Regions from separate parts of the Mycobacterium sp. ITM-2016-00317 genome, predicted to be linked through region 1. Evidence: predicted binding sites of a transcription regulator. Region 1 holds the regulator's gene; the other holds the start of a gene.
The links. Region 1 encodes LexA, which represses DNA repair genes until DNA is damaged. Its sites were predicted from a motif close to CGAACANNTGTTCG; they were not measured.
Positions count from the first base shown of each region.

Region 2: cofD (2-phospho-L-lactate transferase) is a predicted target of LexA. The motif match lies at 5,070-5,083, and genes of this name have one in related genera.

Region 1 covers NZ_CP134399.1:2,345,578-2,353,351, reverse strand. The annotation lists gene C6A87_RS11255 (serine protease) at 1-599, opposite strand, end outside; gene C6A87_RS11250 (PAC2 family protein) at 714-1,703, shown strand; gene C6A87_RS11245 (alpha/beta hydrolase) at 1,745-2,767, shown strand; gene C6A87_RS11240 (PhzF family phenazine biosynthesis isomerase) at 2,802-3,488, shown strand; gene nrdR (transcriptional regulator NrdR) at 3,494-3,958, opposite strand; gene C6A87_RS11230 (LysM peptidoglycan-binding domain-containing protein) at 4,086-4,556, opposite strand; gene lexA (transcriptional repressor LexA) at 4,766-5,455, shown strand; gene C6A87_RS11220 (hypothetical protein) at 5,488-7,581, opposite strand.
Region 2 covers NZ_CP134399.1:1,521,929-1,529,702, reverse strand. The annotation lists gene manA (mannose-6-phosphate isomerase, class I) at 1-985, opposite strand, end outside; partial or broken gene C6A87_RS07315 (TobH protein) at 991-2,096, opposite strand; gene C6A87_RS07310 (phosphomannomutase/phosphoglucomutase) at 2,093-3,484, opposite strand; gene C6A87_RS07305 (DUF3499 domain-containing protein) at 3,608-4,027, opposite strand; gene C6A87_RS07300 (metallopeptidase family protein) at 4,152-4,574, shown strand; gene C6A87_RS07295 (WhiB family transcriptional regulator) at 4,602-4,868, opposite strand; gene cofD (2-phospho-L-lactate transferase) at 5,289-6,287, shown strand; gene C6A87_RS07285 (coenzyme F420-0:L-glutamate ligase) at 6,284-7,624, shown strand; gene C6A87_RS07280 (NUDIX hydrolase) at 7,621-7,774, shown strand, end outside.

The DNA.
Region 1 (7,774 bases):
GCAAAGCCCGCCGGTGCGCGGCAGACCGATGGACCGCCACCGACGCCTGCGGGGTAGCCGATCACGGTGACCTCCTGGCCCGATTCCGGCGCCGCGCCCAGTTCCAGCCCACCGCCGACAGGCGGCGGCAGCCGCTTCCCGTCGGCTCGGCTCACCCGCGCGATCGCGTAGTCGGCGGCCGGTTCGCTGCCGTCCACCCACCGGGGGTCCAGGAACACCGCGTCGATCCGCCAACCGTCACGCGGTGTGCGGCCCGCACCGAACTCCGGTACGAACACCGCCGCCACGCCGTCCGGCAGGCAGTGCGCCGCGGTCAGGATCAGATCGCCCGCCGCAGAGTCCAGCACCGAGCCGGTGCACACGTGACGGTCCGCGGCGCCGGCGAACACCGCTCCGACGCGGGGGTCCGGCGCCACCGGCGTCGCCGACGGCAGACCCCCTGCAGGCGGTGGCGACGGCGCGGGCTCGGTGCCCGCACACGCGCCCAGCAGCGCCGCCGCCAGGAGCGGGCACGCCCGCCGGAGTCCACCCACTCCGCCGATCCTGCCCGTTGCGGGCTCCTCGCGGAATGTCACATCGGCGTGTGCGTGTTCGAACATCTGCGTGACGGCGGGCCACCCCGCGTGGCGGCGCGGCATCCGTGCGGGACACTTGTGGTTCACGGTTTGCCCGCATCACCAGTTGTGAGTACCGAACCGAGGAAGGCGAGACATATGGCTGACGACGAGCAGGATTCCGGCCAGCAGTACCACCCGGAACAGACCGGCATGTACGAACTCGAGTTCCCGTCCCCGCAGCTGTCCTCTCCCGACGGCCGCGGTCCGGTGCTGGTCCACGCGCTCGAGGGGTTCTCCGATGCCGGGCATGCGATCCGGTTGTCCGTGCAGCACCTCAAGGACACCCTCGACACCGAGCTGGTGGCGTCTTTCGCGATCGACGAGCTGCTGGACTACCGGTCCCGCCGGCCGTTGATGACGTTCAAGACCGACCATTTCACCCACTACGACGAGCCGGCGCTGAACCTGTACGCGCTGCACGACAGCGTGGGCACGCCGTTCCTGCTGCTGGCCGGGCTCGAACCCGACCTGCGCTGGGAGCGGTTCATCACCGCGGTCCGGCTGCTGTCCGAGCGCCTCGGTGTGCGCCGGGTGATCGGGCTGGGCTCGATCCCGATGGCGGTGCCACACACCCGGCCGATGACGCTGACCGCACACTCCAACGACAAGGAGCTGATCGCCGAGCACCAGCCTTGGGTCACCGAGGTCCAGGTGCCCGGCAGCGCGTCGAGCCTGTTGGAGTTCCGGATGGCCCAGCACGGCTACGAAGTCGTCGGATTCACCGTGCACGTCCCGCATTACCTGGCCCAGACCGACTATCCATCCGCGGCCGAGACCCTGATCTCCGAGGTCGCCAGAAACGGGTCGCTGCAGATCCCCACCGCGGCGCTGACCCAGGCCTCGGCCGAGGTGCTCGACAAGATCAACGAGCAGGTGGGAGCCAGCGCGGAGGTCGCTCAGGTGGTGGAGGCCCTGGAGCGTCAGTACGATGCGTTCGTCGCTGCTCAGGAGAACCGGTCCCTTCTGGCGCGGGACGAAGATCTGCCCAGCGGGGACGAACTCGGCGCCGAGTTCGAGCGGTTCCTCGCCGAACAGGCCGGTGAGAAGAAGCCCAAGGACAGAGAAGACCCCCGGGACGGCCGGTAGCGCCACCGGCGGCCGGCCGTGCCGACGACGGAATGGGCGACATGACCGAACGCAAACCGCATCTGCACCCCGTGCGCGAGACCACCCCGACGCTGGAGTACTGCACCATCCACGGCTACCGGCGGGCCTACCGGGTGGCCGGCTCCGGTCCGGCGATCCTGCTGATCCACGGCATCGGCGACAACTCCACCACGTGGGACACCGTGCAGGCCCAACTGGCCCAGCGGTTCACGGTGATCGCGCCGGATCTGCTCGGGCACGGCAAGTCGGACAAGCCGCGCGCGGACTACTCGGTGGCCGCCTACGCCAACGGTATGCGGGATCTGCTCAGTGTCCTCGGCATCGACAGGGCCACGGTGATCGGCCACTCGCTCGGCGGCGGGGTGGCGATGCAGTTCGCCTACCAGTTCCCGCAATTGGTGGACCGGCTCATCCTGGTCGGCGCGGGCGGGGTCACCAAGGACGTCAACATCGCGCTGCGCATCGCCGCGATGCCGCTGGGCACCGAGGCGCTGTCGCTGCTGCGCCTCCCGATGGTGCTGCCTGCGCTGCAGGCGCTCGGCCGCCTCGGCGGCACGGTCTTCGGCTCCACCGGCGTCGGCCACGACATCCCGCACATGCTCCGCATCCTGGCCGACCTGCCCGAACCCACGGCATCGTCGGCTTTCGCCCGCACCCTGCGCGCAGTCGTGGACTGGCGCGGCCAGGTGGTCACGATGCTGGATCGCTGCTATCTGACGCAATCTGTTCCCGTGCAACTGATCTGGGGTGACCTCGACGCCGTCATCCCGGTCGGTCATGCGGAGATGGCGCACGCCGCCATGCCGGGGTCCCGGCTGGAGATCTTCCGGGGTTCGGGCCACTTCCCGTTCCACGACGACCCGGACCGTTTCGTCGAGGTGGTCGAGAGGTTCATCGACTCGACCGAACCCGCCGTTTACGACCAGGACTATCTGCGCGAACTGCTTCGCACGGGCCTCAACGAACGCGCGTTGTCCGGCACGGTCGACACCCGCGTCGCGGTGCTCGATGCGATGGGAGCCGACGAACGCTCGGCAACCTGACCGGCCGGCCCGGCCGAGCACGTAGCATCGGGCCATGGCCATCGATGTGACCGTGTTGCGCGTATTCACCGACCACGACGGAAACTTCGGCAACCCGCTCGGCGTCGTCGACGCCGCGACGGTGAGTGCCTCCGAACGCCAGCGCATCGCCACCGAATTGGGTTACAGCGAAACGGTTTTCGTCCACCTACCGCGCGAGGGCACGCACAGCGCCCAAGTCCACATCTACACCCCCACCGCCGAGATGCGGTTCGCCGGACACCCCACGGTGGGGGCGTCGTGGTGGCTGAAGGACCGCGGAATGCCGGTCAAGACGCTTCAGGTGCCCGCGGGCATCGTGCAAGTCACCTATGCCGACGAGCTGACCTCGGTCAGCGCTCGCGCGCAGTGGGCCCCCGTGTTCTCCATCGCCCAGGTCGGTTCGGTCGACGAGCTCTTCGCCGCCGACCCCGATGACTACGCCGACGGTTCCGAGCATTACCTGTGGACCTGGCTGGACGAGTCGGCAGGCACCATTCGGTCCCGGATGTTCGCACCGCACCTGGGGATCCGCGAGGACGAGGCGACCGGGGCGGCCGCAGTCCGGATCACCGAGCATCTCAGCCGGGATCTGACCATCGTGCAGGGGCAGGGCTCAGTCATCGAGACGACGTGGAGCCCCGAGGGCTGGGTGCAGGTGGCCGGACGGGTGGTCGACGACGGAAACCGCCAACTCGACTGACCCCGTCAGCTCTTGGCGGTGACCCCGCGATGAGCGCGCAACTCCTGGATCTCGCGCTCGAAGTCCTCGGCCGAGGTGAAGGAGCGATACACCGAGGCGAATCTCAGGTAGGCGACCTCGTCGAGTTCACGCAGTGGGCCCAGGATCGCCAGTCCGACCTCGTGGCTCGCCACCTCGGGCGATCCGGTGGCCCGGACCGCGTCCTCGACCTGCTGAGCCAGGTGGTTGAGCGCATCGTCGTCGACCTGACGGCCCTGGCACGACCGTCGCACGCCGCGGATGACCTTCTCCCGGCTGAACGGTTCGGTCACCCCGCTGCGTTTGACGACCGCAAGCACCGCGGTCTCCACGGTGGTGAACCGGCGCCCGCATTCGGGGCAGGACCGGCGCCGGCGAATGGCCTGACCCTCATCGGTCTCCCGGGAATCGACCACCCGGGAATCGGGATGCCGGCAGAACGGACAGTGCATCACCGCTCCTTCGCCACTCCGGGGTTCGATCGCTTCGATCGCCCTTGAGCGTACCTGCGTCACCCACGGCGGGCTCACGGCCGGACCTGACAGCGCATGCCTCATCGGAGCCGTCCTCGACGAATGCTCAGGCGACCGGTGCGATCAGCGTCTGGCCGGTGGCCAGCGCCGCGGTTTCCAGCTTGTTGAGCTCCCGGATGCGGTGCACGACCTCGGCGACCGGAGCGTCCGGGGCCACCCTGCGCGCGACGTGCTGCAGGGACTCCCCGCTCTGCACCTGCACCACGGCGAGGCGACCGGGAACCTCCGGCGCGCCACCGACGAGACCGCCGAACTGGCCGACCAGACCGAGCCACAGCGTGATCACGGCGGCGACCAGTGCCAGCAACACGGTGGTCGCCGGCGTGATCGGACGGCGGCGGTGCGACGCCCTCGACATCAGCACCCCGGTCCCCCGGTAACTCGCCGGCGCCCCGCCGGGGCGGCGGGACGGGGGCCGCCGGACCGGGGTCACGGGGCGGGTCCGTCCGCCGTCCACACGCAGGCGGGGTGCGCGTTCGAACTCGTTCCATGTCGCACGATCGTCGAGAATGGTCATCAGCTCGCCTTTCGGTCCTGATTCGTTCGCTCTTGTGTTCGAAGATTACTCGATCAGGTGTTCGATTGATAGAACACGTGATCGAACTGTTGCGAACGCTAACCGAGGCCACCGACATGTCCGGGCACGCGAGAACCGCCGACGGACCGACGCGACACGCCTCGAACACATGTTTGATTATCCCGGTCCGCCGGGTTAGATTCGGGCACATGAGCGATGACAGCAGAGACAGCACCGGCACCCGTCGCGATCGCGACTCCGGTCTGACCGAGCGTCAGAGGACCATCCTGGAGGTCATCCGAGCATCGGTGAGCACCCGCGGCTATCCGCCCAGCATCCGGGAGATCGGCGACGCGGTCGGGCTGACCTCGACGTCGTCGGTCGCCCACCAGCTGCGCACGTTGGAGCGCAAGGGATTTCTGCGCCGGGACCCCAACCGGCCGCGCGCGGTCGACGTCCGCGAGCTCGACGACAACTCCGTGCCGATCGTCGGGACCGACGTGGCCGGCTCCGATGCGCTGCCCGAGCCCACGTTCGTGCCCGTGCTCGGCCGCATCGCGGCGGGCGGCCCGATCCTGGCCGAGGAAGCCGTCGAGGACGTCTTCCCCCTACCCCGCGAACTCGTCGGCGAGGGATCCCTGTTCCTGCTCAAGGTGGTCGGTGAATCCATGGTCGACGCAGCGATCTGCGACGGTGACTGGGTCGTGATCCGGCAGCAGAACGTCGCCGACAACGGTGACATCGTCGCGGCGATGATCGACGGCGAGGCCACCGTCAAGACCTTCAAGCGCACCCGCGGTCAGGTCTGGCTGATGCCGCACAACCCCGCGTTCGACCCGATCCCCGGCAACGACGCGGTGATCCTGGGCAAGGTCGTCACCGTCATCCGCAAGATCTGACGGTGACGGCGGCCCGCTCGACGGGCCCCCGGTCACTCGCCGCGGACGAAACCGTTCGTGCGCGCGATCTCCTCTGTGGCGAACCAGATCTCGACGGGCGCCTCGTGGTAGTCGACGCTCTCCGGTGTCCAGTACAGGCCGGACCTCGTGTCCGCTTTGATCGGGTAGCCCTCGGGGATCTCGGCCGGATCGTCGAACGGCATGTGCAGTGCGGTGCCGAACGGCAGCGGCTCGTCGACGTCGATCCGCGCGTGCCGTCCGGTGTCGGTCACCGGATCACGCGCCGGTACCTGCGCGTCGACGGGTGCCTCGACCATGCCACCGAAATGCGCGATGAACGGCTCGCGATCGGCGGCGATCTCGGCGTCCTGGAACGCGGCGCCGTCCTCAAACACGGTGTCGTCCCAGGGCTCGGCGCCGTGGTCGTCGGGAACGTCGTGCGACAGGGTTTCGGGGTCGGGGGTCAGCACACGCGTCGGCGCGGTATCCACGGTGTCAGGATTTTCCTGCTCTCCGACCGGCCCGTCGTGCGCATCGTCGCCGGGCGCCTGCGACCCCCAGAATTCGGGCGGGTCGGAGCTCAGCTCGCCGGCGGTGGACGGGGCGGCCGCACCCAGCGGGCCGACGTCGTCCCGGGAGTAACGCTCACCGAAGAGCTCGTCCTCCCGGCCCTCCTCGTGGCCGGTCTGCCCGCCGACGGCGGAAAGCGCGGGCTCGTAGCTGCGGGAGGAGTCGTCCTCGGTCGTCGCGAACGGATCGACCTCGGCACGGCGCCCCCGGCTACGAACCACGGCGAAGGCTCCCAGCCCGGCCAGCAGCAACAGCGGCACGATGGCCAGCAGCCACCACCACGTCCACTTCAGGCCGGAACTCTCGCTGTTGTCCGGAGCCTGCGCCTGCGGCGGCGTCGCCTCGGGGGCGGCTTCCTCACCCGGCACCTCCAGGCCGACCAGCTGCGGTCCCAGACCCGCCGGTTCGGTGCTGAACTTCTTGGTCGCGGTGTCCCAGGAGATGGCGCCTCCGCTGAACCGCTGGGTGATGACGTCACCGTTCTGCGTCTGATCCGCCACCGGGGCGCCGAGTTCACCGGTGGCGCCACCCAGCTTGTCCCAGGCGGCGTTGATGGCACCCCGCACGATCACCGCGCCGTGGTCCGGCGTCCAGAAGATCACCGGCTTGTCCTCGGCGGCGAATGTGCTGATCCGGCTACCCGGCGGCTGCCCGCCGTCCTGCTCCCCGGTGGCCGGGAAGCCGAGGTCGCCTTCGGGGCCGCCCACGCTCTCGTATTTGGCCAGCACCTGGCCGGTGACGACGTTGGCCCCGGTCTGCGGGCTGTAGAAGATCTTGCCGTTGACGAAGTCCTGGCCCATCCCGTCTTCGCCGATCTCATACGGCTCGCCCTCGGCGGCGCCGAGCGGTCCCAGCGGGCCGCCGGCGGCCCGGCGGGCGGCGTTGATCGCCGAGACGGGGTCGTCGGGGACCTCCAGGTCGGCGAGCGGGCCGGCCAGCTCCGGCGGCACGGTGGTGAAGGTCTTGGTCGCGGAGTCGTAGGCCAGTTCACCGCCGGTGAACCTCTGCCTGACGACCGGTCCGTCGTAGGTCTCGTCCTCGGCGGGCACCCCGAGCACCCCGGAGGATCCGCCGAGCTTGTCCCACGCCGCGTTGATCGGCCCGCGGACCACACGCGCGCCGGTGGCCGGTGTCCAGAAGATCACCGGGTTGTCGGCGGCGCTGAATGTGCTGTTGCGGCTGTCCGGCGCACGGCCGGGACCCTCGTCGATGGTCGGAAACCCGAGGTCGCTGTCGGCGGGACCGCCGAGAGACTCGTACTTCTCCAGGATGGCGCCCTGCATGAAGCGGGCGCCGGTGGTCGGGGTGAAGAACATCTTCCCCGACGCGAAGTTCTGCGCGAACCCGGCGCCTGCCGGGTAGACCTCGCCCGCTTTGGGGCCCAGCGGCCCGGTGTCGCCACCGCCGGCCTGCCATGCCGCGGTGATCGCATCGTTGGCTTCCACCTCGGGCTGGGCCATCGCGGACGGTGCCAACAGGAGCGCCGTGGCGATTCCCAGCAATCCGACCGTCAAACGACCGACCAAACGTAGGCGCAGCATCGGCTGCCGGCTCATTCTTCCTCCCCGCGGGTCGGCGACTGGTCCTTCTGCAAGCTCCTTGCAAAATTCTGAGAAAGTTACCGCGTGGGTTCACTCTGCGGCAGCGGAGGTCGATAACCAAGTCACCTCGCCGAATCCAGGCAAAGAATGTGCACACGAAACACCGGTGCGAGAAGTCCGGCGCGGCTTCCTCGGGGTCGGTCTCGGC
Region 2 (7,774 bases), 820 kb from region 1:
CCGGCGCGGGCGTCGGGTAGATGATCTCCGCCCCGTCGCGGTGACTTTCGGGGGTGACCAGGATGTCCTCGGCCGGGGTGAAGTCCAGCACCCGCAGCAGCTCGGGCACGTCGACGTGCTTGGGGGTCAGCCCGCCGCGAAGGACGTTGTCGGAGTTGGCCATCACCTCTACCCCGATGCCGTGCAGGTAGGCGTGCAGGTTGCCGGCCGGCAGGTACAGGGCCTCCCCCGGCGCCAGCGACAGCCGGTTCAGCAGCATGGAGGCCAGCACGCCCGCATCACCGGGATAACGCTCGCCGAGTTCCAGCACCGTCTTGGCTTCGCGGGCGAATTCCTTTTCCCCAGACCGGACGTAGTTGATGGCGCCGTCGATCACCGCGGGTACCAGCGCGTCGAGGTCGGGCTGGGGGAAGGTGATCCAGGTGGTGAACAGCGCGCGCAGACCGTCCTCGTCGCGCTGCCCGTGCAGCAGGTTGATGAACGGGTCCAACTCGGGCACGCCGAGCGCCTGCATCAACTCGACCGACCGGGCGGCACTGCGGAATCCGGCCAGCGCCTCGAACTGGCTCAGCGCGACGATGATCTCGGGTTTGTGGCTGCGGTCGCGGTAGTTGCGGTTGGGCGCCGAGACCGGGATGCCCATCCGGTCCTCGCGGCTGAATCCCTCGACGGCCTGCTCCATGCTGGGGTGCGCCTGCAGCGACAACGGCTCGTCGGCGGCGAGCACCTTGACCAGAAACGGCAGGGTGTCGCCGAAGCGCGCGCGGACCGCGGCGCCGAGCTCACCTTCCGGGTCGGTGCGCAGCGCGTCGAGCAGGGACCGTTCTCCGTCGTCGGTCAGGAGATACGCCGGGTCCCCCGGGTGCGCCCCGAACCAGAGTTCGGCCTCGGGGTGCGGGGTGGGACTCGGAGCGCCGACGAATTCGGCGATCGCGGTTCGCGAACCCCATGCGTAGGTCCGGACCGCGCCTTTCAGCAGGTGCACTCGTCTCAACCTCGAACCAGCCGCTGGTAGACCGCCGCCATCTCGAGACGGACCGCCAACAGCGCCAATTGTTGTTCGGGACGTGTGGATCCGGGCATCGTTGCTGAGCCCGACTCACTATCCCCCCGGTCGCCGCGACGTCGGGGACGTCGTCGGCGTTGACGACGTGGACGTCGTCGAACCCCCTCAGCCGGGCGGACATGGCTGGCCGCTCGGCGTCTGTGGTCAGCACGAGAGTACATGTGCGGTTGGGCAGCGGCCCGTCGATCTCCTCGTCGTGGAAGATCGACGCCGCCCTGCCGGCGGTCCGGCCCCAGCCGGATCCGATGGCGCCCAGCGCATCGTTCAACTCCACCGCGGCCACGCTCTGATGTCCGACGCGCAGCATCACCGCGACGGCGTGGCGGGCCAGCGCGAGCGTGGCGGCGGAGTCGCCGGCGAGCACGACTTCGCGGTCGCGCATGCGCTGGGTGAGGCCCTTGGCCGGATTGGTGAAAACCTCACGCGAGGCGCTGTTTCGGAATGCCTCGGCGTCCAGCGCGTCGGCCATCGCGCCGAGGTCGAGCGAGTAGCCGGGGATGACCGCCTGCACCGCAGCGAGCCCCGCGGCCAGGTACCGGGCGAAGTTGACCTCGTCAGGTATCGGAAGCCGGGGCGGCAGCGTGACCGCGCGTCCAGCGGTCGCGTCGCGCAGCGGCCCCTCGTAGGGCGCTGCGACGATCACCCGGCTGCCGCGGCGCACGGCGGTCGCGGCCGCCGACGTCAGGGCCGGGTCGCCGGGGTCGTCCCCGGCAATGACCACCACGTCGAGGGCGCCGATCCACGGCGGTGCCTCGGAGGCCAGGACCAGTGGCGCGCCGATCGAGCCGCCGAGCTGCGCGGCGAGCATGGCTCCCGCGGTCTCGGCGTTGCCGGCATTGGCCACCCACACGAGTGTGCGGGGCGGCGAGTCCGAGCGGACCGCGTCGAGGTCGCCTTCGTCGAGCGCTGCGGCGGTGGCCCGCACCTGCGCGCCGGCCATCGACGCCGCCCGCAGCAGACCCATCCGGTCCGCGTCGAGCAGCGCTTCGGTGTCGTCGAGGTCGGCACCGGCGGCCGAGAGCGGGCTCATGTCGAATCCTCGGCGCCGGACACGACGCCCGCGATCTCGTCGACCAACTCTTCGACCTCTTCGGCGCTACGGGCCTCGACGTTGAGTCGCAGCAGCGGCTCGGTGTTGGACATCCGCAGGTTGAACCAGCGGCCGTCGCCGAGGTCGACGGTGACCCCGTCGAGGTGGTCGAGGGCGTGGACGCGATTGCCGAAGGTCTGCAGCACGGCGTCGACGACCGCGGGCGCGTCGGTGACGGTGTAGTTGATCTCGCCGGAGGCTTCGTAGCGCTGGTAGTCGGCCATCATCTCCGACAGCGGGCGGTCCTGTTCGCCGAGCGCGGCGAGCACGTGCAGCGCGGCCAGCATGCCGGAGTCGGCGCCCCAGAAGTCCCGGAAGTAGTAGTGCGCGGAGTGTTCGCCACCGAAGATCGCGCCGGTCTCGGCCATCAAACCCTTGATGTAGGAGTGGCCGACGCGCGAGCGCACCGGCGTGCCGCCGCGTTCGGCCACCAGCTCGGGCACTGCACGGGAGGTGATCAGGTTGTGGATGATCGTCGCGCCGATTTCGCGCTTCAGTTCGCGTGCGGCGACCAGCGCGGTCACCGCCGACGGCGACACGGCGTGGCCGGTCTCGTCGACGACGAAGCAGCGGTCGGCGTCGCCGTCGAAGGCCAGCCCGATGTCGGCACCGGTCTCGCGCACGAAGTTCTGCAGGTCGACGAGGTTGGCCGGGTCGAGCGGGTTGGCCTCGTGGTTGGGGAAGTTGCCGTCGAGTTCGAAGTACAGCGGCGAGAGTTTGATCGACGCGATCGGGCCGAGCACCGCGGGAGCGGTGTGGCCGGCCATCCCGTTGCCGGCGTCGACGGCGACGTGCAGCGGCCGGGCCGCCGCGATGTCGACCAGCGAGCGCAGGAACTCGCCGTACTCGTCGAGCACGTCGCGGTCGGTGACGGTGCCGCGGGGGCCGTCGAACTCCGGCACCCCGGCGATGACCTCGTCGCTGATGGTGGTCAGCCCGGTGTCCTTGCCGACGGGCTTGGCCCCGGCCCGGCACAGTTTGATGCCGTTGTAGGCGGCCGGGTTGTGGCTGGCGGTGAACATCGCGCCGGGGCAGTCCAGCAGGCCGGAGGCGAAGTAGAGCTGGTCGGTGGAGGCCAGCCCGATGCGGACGACGTCGAGGCCCTGGGCGGTGACGCCGTCGGCGAAGGCGTCGGCCAGTCCCGGCGAACTGGCCCGCATGTCGTACCCGACGACGATCTGGCTGGCGGGCGCGGCCGCGTCGCGGACCAGGCGGGCGAACGCGGCGCCGACGTCGCGCACGAAACTCTCGTCGATCTCCTCGCCGACGAGTCCACGCACGTCATAGGCCTTGATGACGCGTTGTACCGCCTCGGCGGGACGAGACATGAAGCTCCTTGGGACGAAGAGACTGTGTGATGGTCAGCCTAGCCGTCACCGGCTGTGCGCATGGCGACTCATCTGCCGGTCGGGTCGTCCACCGGGTGTCGGAGCTGGAAGAGCGCGGGCCGGTCAGTCCGTCGGGTCGGGCAGCACGCGCAGGTGTCCGCGGCGGCGTCCGTTGGTCTCGGGGCGGCGGGCCGGCGGGGCCATCAACGCGCCGCCGTGCGCACCGGTGACCGGGTCGCTGAAGCCGGGGGTGAAACCGGCGGCGGGCGCGGCCGCCTCCCGGCCTTCTCGGACCGCGTCAGCCAACGCCACCAGATCGTCGTCGTCGGGGTGCGAGGGCAGCGGGCCGGCGTGCCGGACCAGCTCCCAGCCGCGGGGCGCGGTGATCCGGCCGGCGTGCAGGACGCACAGGTCCCACGAGTGCGGCTCGGACACGGTGGCCAGCGGGCCGACGACAGCGGTCGAGTCCGAGTAGACGAAGGTGAGCGTCGCGACCGCATAGTGCGGGCACCCTGGCCGGCAGCAGCGACGGGGAACATTCACAGCCGAAGGCTATCGTGCGGGATCGTTGCGGTTGCGCCGGACACGCGCAGCCGGGACCGGCCCGAAGCCCAACCGTTACGATCTGTCCGTGACGAGGCGCCACGTTCGCGGTCCGCGGCGGGAGATGCGCGGGACGCTGTTGCCACCGACGGTTCCGGGGTGGCGCACCCGCGCCGAACGTTTCGACATGGCGGTGCTGGAAGCCTATGAGCCGATCGAGCGGCGCTGGCATGACCGGGTGTCGACGCTCGATGTGGCGGTCGACGAGATTCCGCGCATCGCGCCGAAGGATCCCGAAAGTGTGCAGTGGCCCCCGGAGGTGGTGGCCGACGGCCCGATCGCGCTGGCCCGGCTGATCCCCGCGGGGGTGGACGTGCGAGGTAACTCCACTCGCGCTCGAATTGTGTTGTTCCGCAAGCCGATCGAGCGTCGGGCTAAAGACACCGACGAGCTGACCGAGCTGCTGCATGAATTGCTGGTGGCGCAGGTCGCCACCTATCTGGGTGTGGAACCGTCTGTCATCGACCCGACCCTGGACGAGGACTAGCCGGCATCTGAGCCGCGCCGGCGCGGCTCAGATGATGCCGCGCTTGAGGCGCCGACGCTCCCGCTCGGACAGTCCGCCCCAGATGCCGAAGCGCTCGTCGTTGGCCAGTGCGTACTCCAGGCACGCGTCCTTGACCTCACAGCCCTGGCAGATGCGCTTGGCTTCGCGGGTGGAGCCGCCCTTCTCCGGGAAGAAGGCCTCGGGATCGGTCTGGGCGCACAGCGCGCGCTCCTGCCACTGATCCTCGTCGAGCTCGGCGCCTTCGCTGAAGTAGTCGGCGTGGTCGGGCACCAGACTCAGCTGGGGACGCCCGTTGACTCCGCTTGGTGTCGGTCCGGTCTGGATGTGCGGCGCACTTCCCACCGAGCCGAGGAGCCTGTTGTCGAACCGAATCGAGTCGCCGAAATCGGCCTGTTCAAATGTCATGTTCCCCTCCTCCAGGTCTCGTAGATCCGTATATGCCAGCCCCACAATCCAACGTGCGGCCACCCAATTCGAACAAGTGATCGAATCTCGGTCTGCGACACCGGAACCGGCCGGAGAACCGCGAAATGACACTGGTGTGATTACACACGCGTTAGCTGTCCTGGTCAAGCGCTAGAACAGGAATTCATACCATTCCGTGACTTGATTACGGCGCGTCGCGTTGTGGCGTGTCTGTCACTTCCCGCCCGAGGCGCCCTGGGCGACTCTGACGGCCTAGTCTCGATTCCTGTGAAGGTCACGGTTCTGGTCGGTGGTGTAGGTGGTGCGCGGTTCTTGCTCGGTGTCCAACATCTTTTGGGCTTGGGGCAGTTCGGTACAGACGATACCAATGAGCACGAAGTGACAGCCGTGGTGAATGTGGGTGATGACGCCTGGATGTTCGGCGTCCGAATCTGCCCTGACCTGGACACATGCATGTACACCCTGGGCGGCGGCATCGACCCTGACCGTGGTTGGGGTCACAAGAACGAAACCTGGAACGCCAAGGAGGAACTCGCCGCCTACGGGGTGCAGCCGGACTGGTTCGGCCTCGGCGACCGCGACCTGGCCACCCATCTGGTGCGCAGTCAGATGCTGCGCGCGGGCTATCCGCTCTCCGACGTCACCCGGGCCCTGTGCCGGCGGTGGTCACCCGGTGCGCTACTGTTGCCCGCCAGCGATGACCGTTGCGAAACCCATGTTGTGGTCACCGATCCCGGCCCCGGCGAATCGGCAGGCGAAAAGCGCGCGATCCATTTCCAGGAATGGTGGGTGCGTTACCGCGCTCAAATACCCACGGAGAGCTTCGCATTCGTCGGCGCCGACAAGGCCACTGCGGCACCCGGTGTCACCGACGCGATCGAGAACGCCGACATCGTGTTGATCGCGCCGTCCAACCCGGTGGTCAGCATCGGCGCCATCCTCGCCGTCGGCGGTATCCGCGGCGCGCTGCGCTCGACCAGCGCGCCGGTGATCGGCTACTCCCCCATCGTCGCGGGGAAGCCGTTGCGCGGCATGGCCGACACCTGCCTCAGCGTGATCGGGGTACCGAGCACCTCCGAGGCCGTAGGCAATCACTTCGGGGCGCGGTCGGCGACGGGGATTCTCGACGGCTGGCTGGTGGACTCCGGGGACCACGCCTCGATCGACGGCGTGCAGGTGCGCTCGGTGCCGCTGCTGATGACCGATCCGGCAGCGACAGCCGAGATGGTCCGCGCCGGAATGGAACTGGCCGGGGTGAGCCCGTGAACGACCACGGCACGTCGGCGCGGGTCGAACTGCTGCCGGTGGCCGGGCTCCCCGAGTTCCGGCCGGGCGACGATCTGGCCGCGGCCATCGCCGACGCCGCGCCGTGGCTGCGTGACGACGACGTCCTCGTGGTCACCAGCAAGGTGCTGTCCAAGACCGAGGGCCGCATGGTGCCCGCCCCGGCAGACCCCGACGAGCGGGATGCGCTGCGCCGCAAGCTGATCGACGCCGAGGCGGTGCGGGTGCTGGCGCGCAAGGGCCGCACCTTGATCACCGAGAACGCGCTCGGGCTGGTGCAGGCCGCGGCCGGCGTGGACGGCTCGAACGTCGACTCCAACGAATTGGCGCTGCTGCCCGTGGATCCCGACGGCAGCGCGGCCGCGTTGGTCGCGGCGCTGCGGGAGCGGCTCGGGGTGCGCGTCGGTGTCGTCGTCACCGACACCATGGGCCGGGCGTGGCGCACGGGCCAGACCGACGTCGCGATCGGCGCGGCGGGGCTGACGGTGCTGCACGCCTACGCCGGCGAACACGACCAGCACGGCAACGAGCTCATCGTCACCGAGATCGCCGTCGCCGACGAGATCGCCGCGGCCGCCGATCTGGTCAAGGGCAAGCTGACCGCGGTACCGGTGGCCGTCGTGCGGGGGCTGACACTGCGCGACGACGGCTCCTCGGCACGCAATCTGGTACGGGCCGGTGAGGAGGACCTGTTCTGGCTGGGCACCGAAGAGGCGCTGGCGTTGGGGCGTTCCCAGGCGCAACTGCTGCGCCGCTCGGTACGCGCGTTCAGCGCCGAACCGGTGGCCGAGGAACTGATCGAGGCGGCCGTCGGTGAGGCGCTGACCGCCCCGGCGCCGCATCACACGCGGCCGGTGCGCTTCGTGTGGGTGCGCGACCACACGGTGCGGATCCGGCTGCTGGACGCGATGAAAGACCGTTGGCGGGCCGACCTCAGCGGCGACGGCCGCGACCCCGAGTCCGTGGAGCGCCGGGTCAGCCGCGGCCAGATTCTGTACGACGCGCCGGAGTTGGTGATCCCGTTCATGGTTCCCGACGGCGCACACTCGTATCCGGATGCGCAGCGGACCGCGGCCGAGCACACAATGTTCACGGTCGCGGCCGGTGCCGCGGTTCAGGGTTTGCTGGTCGCGCTGGCCGTGCGGTCGGTGGGCAGTTGCTGGATCGGCTCGACGATCTTCGCGCCGGATCTGGTGCGCGCCGAGTTGGACGTGCCCGAGGACTGGCAGCCGTTGGGAGCCATCGCGATCGGGCACCCCGTCGAACCGCTGACGCCACGCCCACCGGTGCCCACCGACTCGCTGCTGGTGCGCCGGTGAGTCTGCACGAGTCGGCGGTCGAGGTGCTCACCGCGTGGAACCCGCCCGATCCCGCGCAGGATTCGCTGCGGCATGCGCTGTTGGCGTTCCTGGCCGCCCGCCCGGATGCGTGTCTGCGCGAGTGCGTGCCCGGCCATCTCACCGCGTCGG